Regions from separate parts of the Flavobacterium pisciphilum genome, predicted to be linked through region 2. Evidence: riboswitches for the same ligand, from Rfam matches in the RefSeq annotation. Region 2 holds a riboswitch; the other holds the start of a gene.
The links. Region 2 has a riboswitch for cobalamin ahead of LNQ49_RS22905 (cell surface protein). Riboswitches for the same ligand answer to the same signal wherever they lie in the genome.
Positions count from the first base shown of each region.

Region 1: it holds a riboswitch for cobalamin, as region 2 does, so the genes downstream of both, LNQ49_RS00980 (TonB-dependent receptor) here and LNQ49_RS22905 (cell surface protein) in region 2, are expected to answer to the same signal.

Region 1 covers NZ_JAJJMO010000001.1:220,478-226,142, forward strand. The annotation lists gene LNQ49_RS00975 (beta-propeller fold lactonase family protein) at 1-165, opposite strand, end outside; gene LNQ49_RS00980 (TonB-dependent receptor) at 162-2,210, opposite strand; cobalamin riboswitch at 2,327-2,534, opposite strand; gene LNQ49_RS00985 (DUF1810 domain-containing protein) at 2,894-3,358, shown strand; gene LNQ49_RS00990 (alpha/beta hydrolase) at 3,494-4,315, opposite strand; gene LNQ49_RS00995 (hypothetical protein) at 4,495-5,355, opposite strand; gene LNQ49_RS01000 (alkene reductase) at 5,592-5,665, opposite strand, start outside.
Region 2 covers NZ_JAJJMO010000001.1:5,371,090-5,376,754, forward strand. The annotation lists gene LNQ49_RS22895 (DMT family transporter) at 1-419, shown strand, start outside; gene LNQ49_RS22900 (T9SS type A sorting domain-containing protein) at 495-2,747, opposite strand; gene LNQ49_RS22905 (cell surface protein) at 2,778-3,989, opposite strand; cobalamin riboswitch at 4,118-4,301, opposite strand; gene LNQ49_RS22910 (hypothetical protein) at 4,563-4,940, shown strand; gene LNQ49_RS22915 (CusA/CzcA family heavy metal efflux RND transporter) at 5,025-5,665, shown strand, end outside.

The sequences.
Region 1 (5,665 bases), 5.2 Mb from region 2:
CATATTACCCTCATTAAGAAGGTAAAAACCTTCTATATTGCCATCGCTTCTTGGAGCAGCAACACTTTTGTCTGAGGACAGAAAAATAACTTCATCTTCTCTACAAGAAACAAAGGCAAGAGCTATAAATAAGCCTAATACTAATTTTGTTGTTATCTTTTTCATAGCTCAATACTGATTATAAATTTTAGTGTACGACCCGGCATAGGATAATTGTATATAACCTCATACTGCTGATTGAATACATTGTTCACTTCAATAGTTCCCTTTATCAAATAATTAGTGAGTGCAAAAGATTTTTGCATCGATAAATCATGAGTGTACCAAGGTTGTACTTCATTAACCTTAATATTGTTTACATTTCCATTGTATCGTTTTCCTACATAGATAAAACTGTAGTTAAAATTCCAAGATTCATAACTAGCATTTAGTATTCCAGATCCGCTATGCCATGGTGTATAAGGTATTTGGTCTCCATAAGAAGAAGTTTCTAATCCTAAAAACTTTGTGTAATCTCTGCTTTCTGAATATGTATAGGTCAGATTGGTAGACAGGTTTAATTTATTAATATGCATTCCCATATTAATTACAGATTCAATACCATGTCCTTTAACTTGTCCCATATTTGTCATCATCCAACGAAACAGATTTCCTGTTGGAGCTGCTACTATTTTATCTTTGGTATTGGTATAATAAGCGTCTGCCTGAATCGAAAATCGATCGAAGAAACCTTTGCCAGTAGGTAAATTATAAGTAAATCCTACATCATATTGGTTCATATACTCTGGTCTTAGCGTACTAGAACCAACCATAGTATAATACAAATCATTAAATGTTGGCATTCTAAAAATGCGTTTTGCAAATGCTCTTAAATTAAAATCATAATCCTTAAAAGGAGTATAACCAATAAATAATGCTGGAGTAAGTTCTTTTTTGTCTGGCGCTTTTGCATTATAACGTACTTCTTCCTGAACATAAGTGCCTACTACACTACCTAAAGCCTTAAAGCGTCCAAGTCTGAGCGAACTTGCTAATGAAAATAATCCGGTGTAACGTTGCGGAAATGAAAACTGGGTTTGTATTCCTCTCCTTGTTGCGTCTAGCTTGTTGTATTGAAAATCTGTGGATAGAGAAACATCCCATGTAGGCAATATACTGTACATATTTACTGCTGAGAAGTATATTTCTTTTTGATAATAGCTATCATCAGATTGTGCTCCCTCGGTTACTATTTCTCCTAATATGTTTGTCGTATCTCTAGCTACATAATGCGTGTAATCATCAGCATATTTTGCCTTTGCCTGAAATTTATACCTTTTTGTAAAATCCTTTACTATCGAGGCTTGCGCAAAGAAGTTTTTGTCATATTGTCTAAATCCATCAGAAAACTTATTCTCTACAATAGCTCCTGGTGCTCCCCTATCTGAATCATAATAATAAACTTTGGCGTCCCAAGAGCCGTTATTTATCTTTCCAAAAATACCTGATTCAATTCTTAGTGCTGCTATATCACTATTGTGTCTGGTAGCTGTGGTATCATAGGCAACAGTACCATCTTGATTGTCTCTTTTATATCTAAATTTATATTGACCATTGGATTTTATGTACTCTGAGCTTACACTCATGCTTATTTTGTCACTTAGCTTTTGCTCCCATCTAAAAGAAGGATTGTTGTAGTTTATAGACATCGTTTTATAGCGTACTAATAAATGTGTCTTTTTATTATCATCAAAAACAGGTCGTTTTGTTTTTAAATAAATTGCTGAGGCCGCTGCGAAGTCTTTTGCCGACTGGAAAATTTCACTTTTTTGACCGTTATACATCGTAAGCGATTCCATGTCATCTAAGGAGTATTTACCTAGATCGGTAACTCCATTCTGAGCGTTACCCAACTGTATTCCGTCATAAAAAACACCTACATGATGCGTACCCATATTACGTACATCGACTGTTTTAAGACCTCCAAGTCCTCCGTAATCTTTAATTTGGGTTCCAGCAAAATAGCGAAGTGCATCTGCAACATTGTGACTGGCTAAGTTTTCTAGTAATTTTCCTGAAAGGCTTTGTACTGGAATTACTTCTTGGAAAGGTTTTCCTTTTAGAATTACTTCTTTTAAAGGGCGTATACTATCATTAGATGCTTGAGAATAAAGCACAAATGGAGCAAATAACGTAAAAATGAATAAAAGACTTTTTTTTGTATTATACATCACTAAATAAATTATAAAAACTTACTGAGGTATAATCATCAAGAAGCATAAGAAAAAAAGCCCATTATAAAATAATAGGGTGATTTCTTGTTCTTCAACTTTGTTCCTCGAAAGTTTTAAACTATGTGATTTTGGCAGGTCTCCTGACTTATTCCATCTTTAAACAACCTTCCCATTTGCTAAAACAAACAGTGGCATTAGTAACGTTTAAAGACTTATATAGAACTTACAGTAGCGGGCCTGTTCAGGATTTACACCTGATTCCCTTTTAACTATTTTATCTTAATTTTAAGAAAAAAATAGACCAAAATTTTAGGTAAAGATATAACTATACTTCATAAAAAATAATTGTTATCTAATAAAATTATAATTTTTGTAATAAAATCATAAAGAATAATGTGATATGTATAAATTACCAAAGCCAGATATTCAATGCGTTTTTTAACAAAAAAAGCCAATAAATAAATGCTTAAAATTAGGCCTGAAATGAGATAATAAAAAATAATAATTGGACATATTGGATTGTAGAATTTCATCTACAAACAGAAGTTATAACCCAAGTCAATTTAAGTAAGATATTACGCAACTTAGTCATAAAACGCACACTGTCTGAATCTTTCATTAGGAATTGCCTATATTTTTTAATACTTTTGCACCCTTTTTTTACACAATCTAACATTACAATGGCATATTCAAACAATGATTTAATCCGCTTTTTAGAAGCACAAAACCACCTTTATCTTACCGCTCTTTCTGAAATTAAAAAAGGGAAAAAAGAGACGAACTGGATGTGGTTTATCTTTCCTCAAATTGCGGGATTAGGAACTAGTGATACTGCCAAATTTTATGCTATTACAGATTTAAAAGAAGCAACAGAATTTATTGCACATCCTATTTTAGGAAAACACCTTATCGAGATTTCGGAATTGATATTGACTTTCAAAATGAAATCTGCTGAATCAATTCTAGGAGAATTAGAAGCGCGAAAATTACGCTCATCGATGACACTTTTTACTTTGGTAGAAAACAGTAATCCAATTTTCCAAGAAGTATTGGATGCCTTCTTTTCAGGAGAGCAAGATCCACTTACCTTGTCCATTATTAATTCAATTATAACGGCGTCTATTGAAACAACTGTGTTGTCATAGTACAACATTACAATAGATTATTTACTCAAAAAAGACACTACGTCGTATTTGCAATCGCAAATCTGTAGTGTCTTTTTAGTTTTATGAATTATCCTTTAAAATATGGTGTTTAGTATACCTTAAAAACAACATAATTTATAATTTTTCAGTACCAAAATAGTTTTCAAATAATGCTAATTGATTTGATAATGCTTTACTCCAATAATTAGTATCGTGTCCTCCGCGAGATTCAATATAAAGATGTTCTACTTTTTGATTGTTCAAGAGTTTATGAAAATCTCTGTTCATCTCAATCATTTGCTCATCTTCAGTGCCGCAATCCAGAATATAATACTGATTTGATTTTTGCATTTGTTCAATTTTATTGAATGCAAAATATTCTTTTGGCAAACTTTTAAACTCTCCCAAAACTTTATCTACTTGATAATTATGAAAATTTTCACCAAAACGATTAAAATCTAGTGCTCCACACGTACTGCCTACAATCGAAAAACTATTTTGATAAGTAACACCAATAGTTGTTGCTCCATATCCTCCCATGCTCCAACCTAAAATTCCTCTAAATTTTCGATCCTTGATTGTTGGATAATTAGCGTCAATATATTCAACTAGCTCTTTTCCAATAAAGGTTTGATATTGTGACGTTTTATTGATTGGACTATCTACATACCAGCTATTAAAATTACCAGTTGGTAATACATAAATAGTTTGATATTTTTCTGATTTACTAACAAGATCGGGAATATCTTTTTTATAAGTTCTATCAGGGTTTCCGCTATAACCATGCAATAAATAAACGGTTTTATAGGATACTCCTTTTTTGAGTTTAGGAGTAATAATAACTGTCTCAATCTCTTTATCCATTTTAGTACTATATACTTTTTTATGAATAATATCCTGAGCAGAAATAGTTAATGATAATGCAAGTAATAACGCTGTTGTAAGTAATGTTTTCATTTCTTTGTTTTTATTGAAAGACAAAGAAATGAAGTAAAAAAAACAAAAACATTTACATATGTTGATGCCATAAAAAAACTTACGCGCATGCAATTTGAGCAGGTTACTGCAATGCGTATATTACAAAATCATAAATAACAAAGAATACTATGTAGCGCTCTTTTATGCTTTAATCTATATTAATGCTTTGCTTTAACTCCAAAGGGACAACGTTTTATCAAATAGTTAATTGTAGCATGATAGGCATCGAATCCAGTTCCAAAAGAATTTCTTGATTCTGAATATAAATTAGCTCCTTTATCGTTATAAATATTTAGATTGATTTTGGTGTCATAATTAATCATAGTAGTAGCATTGTTAGAGTTGTATGCTGAACCAGATGATTTAGTAGTTTCTTTTCTCCCCTCTTTATTCTGTGTTTCTTTATCATTATAACTTGTAACACCACTTCCATAAGATGAAGTTCCTTTATTTGTTACGTTAGCAATTCCGTATAATACATTTTCAACACCTAATAACGCTGCCATTTCTGTTGGGCTAATAGATTTTAAATTGGCATGTGTGATATTATTTTTTGCCAATAAACTATTTGTTGTAATTGGATCCTGTAATTCTAAACCAGAAGTATTCTCTTTAACAGACAGATAACTTTCTGCCTGTAGTTGCTCTGCCATAGAATTAGCATTAAGAGAAGGGTCATTTGTTATGAATTCATAAGGCAATATGGCTATTTTACCTTTTCTGCCTGTTGCTGGAACTTGTGATGAAGCAATACTAGAATTTCCTCCTTTATTGATTACTTCTGTTCTGCCACTTGCAAATACAATTACATTTATTTCTGATTTTTTAAACTCATATTCAAGTGCTTCGCCTTTGTATACAAATTTAATAGCGTCATCTTTTACCGATACAACTTTACCTTCTTTTTTCTCACCGTTTAGCATAACTACAGTATCGACTTTATCCTGAGCAGATACAGTAATTACACTACATAATAGAATTACAAAAAAGACAATGTTCTTTAAAACAGATTTTTTCATTTTTTTAAGATTAAAATTTAAGAACTATACTTCAATTAATATTAATCTAACAAGACTCTCCAACAAGACAATAGTCACGCTTGTAATTGTTTTAAAATGGTGTTATTTGTACATAAATTGATAGCATAAAATTAAAAGTTTTTTTATTTAAATCCTACATAAAACTAGTATTTATATAGGATGAACAGTGGCTTTAGCTACCAAATTACCAATTGAAAATTATTCTATTTTTTTGATTATATACTAAACGGATAATCAGTATACCCTCTTTCTGTACCACCGCCAAATAAGGTGTGATTGTCTGATATTT
Region 2 (5,665 bases):
TCTATGCTTTATATATTATTGTGGTCAATAAAGCTAAAATAAGAGGTTCTAGTATAAAAATTGCATTCTATTCCCTCTTGTTCTCGTCTCTTTATTATTTGAGCAAAGTAATTTTATTAAATGAACCATTGGTCCTTCCAGATGTAAAGTTCCTTCTGGATATTACTGTATTTTCGCTTGTAACCACAGTACTTTCTATGTCTACTTTGGTATATGCTATAAAAACTATAGGGTCAACACCTACATCGATTATGGGTGCATTAGAGCCTGTGGTAGCAGTAGGAGTGAGTGTGATTTTGTTTCATGAAAACCTAACATTAAGCTTGATTCTTGGAGTATGTTTTATTATTTCGGGAGTAATTATCAATATTGTTTCTGAAGCGGTAGAAAGAGCTAAATCTATTGAGAAGCAAAAATAATAAGTCTTTTTTTATTTATATACCAAAAAGCCCTTTAACTAGTAAAGGGCTTTTTTGGGGTTTAGAGGTTAGTATTTATTTCTTAATGAATTTCTGCTGGTAACTGGCTCTATCAGTAACCACATTGATGATATAAAATCCTTTTGTTAAGGCACTCACATCAATTTGGTTATTATTAATTCTAGTATTGATTAGTTTTCCTGAAATATCATAAATAATCACATTTAATACTTCATCTTGAGTTTTGATGGTTAGAACATCAGAAACAGGATTAGGATAGATCGTAAATTCTATTCTCTCAAACGTATCAGTTCCTAAAGTATTTGTGACAGTGACCGCAATTGATTTTTCTACTACTTTTCCATTAGAATTAAAGCTAATTACAACAGTTGCTTCTCCTTCTAAGTGTTGAGGTGTTAAAACCAACTCGTCTTTAGTATTAATAACAGCAGATATTAGTGCTGGATTATTATTTGATTTAATCGATTTTACAATAGCAGCAGACAAGTTATCAGTATCAGAAACAACAGTTTTCAAATCTATTATTGTTGCACTTTTTATTGACACTTGAGAGGGTAGCGTAGTACTCACAACTGGAGCGCTATTGTCTGGGAATACGGTTACTGATGGAAACCAGTAATAGTCATTTAAGATTTTTGTATTTGTCAAAGTTCCAGTGCTAGCATAAGTATGAATCCAGTTTTTCTGAAAATGTGACGAGAAACCACTTTCTGTAGTATTTAAAATTAATTCATCCGAAATCGGATCGATACGCAATGCCGAACCATAAGGAATCTGTCTGTAAGGAGTTGTTTGCCCCGGAATTGCCCCAAAATTTTCATTAAATGTTTTAGAGGCAACATCAAATCGTACAATCTGTGAGCCTGAAGTAAAAGAACTAATAGAGTTAATCCAGTATAAAGCATTTTGTTGGTTGCTATAGGTAAAACTTCCTGCATTCCATGCTCCCCAAGAAGTAAAATATTTAGTAGTTGGAATGGCATATTCTGTAGTTGCAAAAGTTGTTGCATCAATATTGATTAATTTTTGATTTTGAATAGCCCAAACGCTTCCGTCTTTAGCTTGAACAACCGACTGAAATCCACCTGTAATAGTCTTAATTACAGTATTTGTGGTTGGATCAATTATCAAAATTCCTTTATTTTGTGTAGTGGCAAATACATATTGTGAGGTACGAATCATGCTTCCTATTTGTCCAGCGCCTGTTGTTCCCGAAATACCATTTCCTACCTGCATGTTAGCAATATCAAATAGATAAATTCCGTTTGAAGCTCCTATATATCCTTTGTTTTCATTCACTCCTAAAAAAGAGCGTCCGTCTCCACCGATAGTATTAAATGTTGCAATTTTTTGCATTGTTTTAGCATTGGCAACAACCAATATTCCACTATCTCCAGCTTGTTTCGAAACAAAATAAAATTTATCACCATATATCGTTCCGTGCTGTGTAGTTATTCCAAAAGTTTCGTTATTATTGGCAGTGCTATACACACGATAGTTGATATCTCCATTAGCATTGATAAAATTTACAGATCCATTGGTATGACCAAACCAATCTTCATTTACCATAAAGTATCCTTTGGTAAAATCAGTTGCGCTAACATAAGGAGTTACTGGAGTAAGTGTTGATGCAATAGGAAATTGTTCAAAAGAAGGATTATAAGTCCAAGCATCCCAAGAACCATTTTCTAAAACACGACTGGTAGCTCCCAAAGAAGAATAATCAAAATCTGTATCTGCAGGGTTTTTTACCCAATAAGACCAATATCCATTGCTAGCCCATCCTGATTGCCAGTGATCTGCAGCATCTATAGCTGTGTAACTGTCAAAATCATACCCTGATGTATTTACAATACCATTTTCAGGATAGTGTGGGTAGATTACGTTTCCGTCTTTGTAAAGTCCGATTGTATTTGTGCCGTTTAGGTCAAAACCCAATCCTCCAATAGCAGTTCCAAGATCTGGTCCAGAATAATATTGTAGTGCATAAAAACGATGATCTGCTTTTGCAATTGCTTTTACCATATCTACACCAGTTGCAGTACCATCCCATCGGTAACCCCATACCAAAGCATCCGAGTTTTTACCATCATTCCATTGTATAACCAACGCCGCTTTATTGGCTCCTGTGCCCACCCAATACTTAATAGCGTCAAAATCTGTAGTAGTGGCTACACTTTTATTGTTTACAGTTTTGGCGGTTGGATTTTGCTTTAGATCATATCTAATTACGCCCTGCACTTTTATTTGTGCATTGGTAAGAAATGTAAAAAGCAACAGTATTCTTAAAAAGTAAATTTGTTTCATGTATTTAAGTTGAAATTTTATCGGTTAGTTTTAATTTAGATACAAGTCATAGGCACCAGAAACTTCTGTAGAGACTTCTCCTAACCAGCCAGCTTCCTGATTGATTCCTGTATATACTTTAACAAAATCGATTCCGGGAAGTTTTACATATTTTCCGTCTTTGTCTACTGCCCATGAAATATCAATATTAGATCCTTCATCATTATTTGGAGCATTATCAGCATATCCAAAATCAAACGATTTACCTACCCAATAGTTTCCAGTTCCGCTCTGATCGTAAAAATTGTTTTCGATTTTTGTTCCTGTTAAGTTGTATGAAGCCTCAGCAATCCAAAGCGGATAATAACTTTGACTATGAAACGTGCTTTGTGTTTTATAACCTGAATTTCCAAGGTTGTCTTGCCATTTAATATATTCTATATCAGTTTGCCAAAATTCATTTCCTGCAACAGGCGCTTTGTTGGCATCAGGTTTAAAATAAGTAATCGTGTAATTCTTGATTGTAGTATTTTTAAAATATTCACTTCCTGCGATTTCGTACCATTCGTCTTCATCAGGTTTTCCGTTTTTATTTTTGTCATAAGCTACTAGAATAATCCCCGGTTCACAAGATCCAGAGCGCGACTCATTGGCTGCGTTTCCCCAAAAAGCATTCCCTAAAATCTTAAAATCTCTTCCATTCATATTCGGAATGGTATGATCAAAACCAAATACGACGTAACCTCCAAAACCACCTAGAGAAATCATGGTTGCTTTTGACCCAACAAGTGCATTTTTTGCTGCAGTGATAAGATTGGTTGCTGTATTTCCAGGTGAATAAATCGGAATTTCATTAGTGAATTGACCCACAGCAGGGCGGAAGTCAAATACATTAGCGATGTATTTGCTGTAACTTTTTGATTCTTTGGTTACATTGATAGTTGAGGTGTATGTTTTTACAACTCCATTGGTTACTACCTTTAAAGTTAACGGATAGTTTTTTAAATACGGACTAATAAAATCGAGCTGTGCGCTTTGTGAGATTATAGAATCCTTAATACTCCATGTAAGCTGAGAATTACTAGATAGTTTTGGATCAATATTCAGAACGTTGAAACGGTTGATAGTGTATGATCCTACGAGTACTTCAGAAGGATTTTCATTTTCCAGACTTTCTTCTTTATCAGATTCACAAGCAATAAAGCCGAGCAAGAGAATTGATAGTAAGGCAGTTTTTAAAATTTTAGAAGGATTTTTTTCCATATTTAATTGTGATTTATTTGTGTAAAAGCAAATAATTACAACGCCAATGGAAATAAGAGAACAATGATACTGTTCGCATTAAAGCGCACAAAATCAGTATTGTCCTTAGCTTTATTCCACGAAAGCGTCAAACATTATAGTATCTGGCAGGTCTTCTGACTTGTTCCATTTTTGAAATCCTTCCCATTAAAAACAGTGGATATACTTTTCAAAAACTTTGTTGTGGAGCTTACAGCAGCGGGTCTGTTTCGGATTCTCACCGAATTCCCTATTAAGTGCTTTTTATGGCGCACCAGATTTCGGCAAATGTAAAGAAAATATAGGTAGAAACAATTTTAAGAGAGAAAGCGAAAATTGCATTACCACCAAATTCATTTTGGATGTAAGACTTTAAAATATTTATGGTTGAGATAATTGTGTTAAAATGTTTTTATGAGTTGTAATAATGTATGTTTTTATGAATTTATGTATTGAAAAAGTAATTTTGTTTTGTTTGTCTTTGTGGAATGATAAAAATTGCTCATCTATGACTATTGCTAAGAATCATTTAGGTATAAAAGCTAAATTTGTGATGTGAAAAAGATTATTACTTACATATTCATTTTTTTAATAGCCTCTAATATTGGTGTTTTTCAGCAGTTTTATAAATTGCCTGTCTTATTTCAGCATTTTAAAGAGCATACAGAAATAAGTAAAGTAAGTTTTATTGATTTTTTAGAAATGCATTATTGGGGTGACGATCTAGATGATGATGATGGTGACCGTGATATGCAACTTCCTTTTAAAAATATAAGTGGTTATTCATTACACCTTGTATTTATTCCTACAGATAAACATGCCTGTTACATCCCTTTTGTTAGTAGTCTAACACAGACTAATAGCATTCCATATACATGCAATTTGTATTCTAACCCCGCTTTATTCTCTTTATTCAGGCCTCCTATAGTATAATTTGATTTTCAAATTTTTTATTGTGGTTAAGACATGTTCTATGTTTTAGCCATAGCATTATTATTTCTAAAATTAAATCAAATTATGCTTAATAAGATAATACAATTTTCAGTTAAGAATAAACTGGTAATTGGCGTCTTTACATTGCTATGGATTATCTATGGTGTGTATGAAGTGAGTCGTTTACCTATTGATGCCGTTCCAGACATCACAAACAATCAAGTACAAATTATTACAACCGCTCCATCCTTGGGGGCAGAAGACGTAGAGCGTCTTATAACTTTTCCGATAGAGCAGGCAATAAGTAATATTCCGCAGCTGAAAGAAAGCCGTAGTATTTCTCGCTTCGGACTTTCGTTAGTTACTATCGTTTTTGATGACAATACCGATGTGTATTGGGCACGTCAGCAAGTTGCTGAGCGTTTGCAAAAAGTCGAGATAGATGAAAATGCCAGCACACCCGAAATGGCACCAGCTACAACTGGATTGGGCGAAATATATCAGTATGTTGTAAAACCACAACCGGGTTATGAAGCCAAATATTCTCTCGAAGATTTAAGAACCATTCAAGATTGGACTATTAGAAGGCAGTTATTAGGAACTCCCGGAATTGCCGATGTAGCTACTTTTGGTGGGAAATTAAAACAATATGAAATTGCAGTAAATCCAGCACGATTAAAGGCTCAAAGCCTTACTATAAAAGAAGTGTTTACAGCATTGAGTAG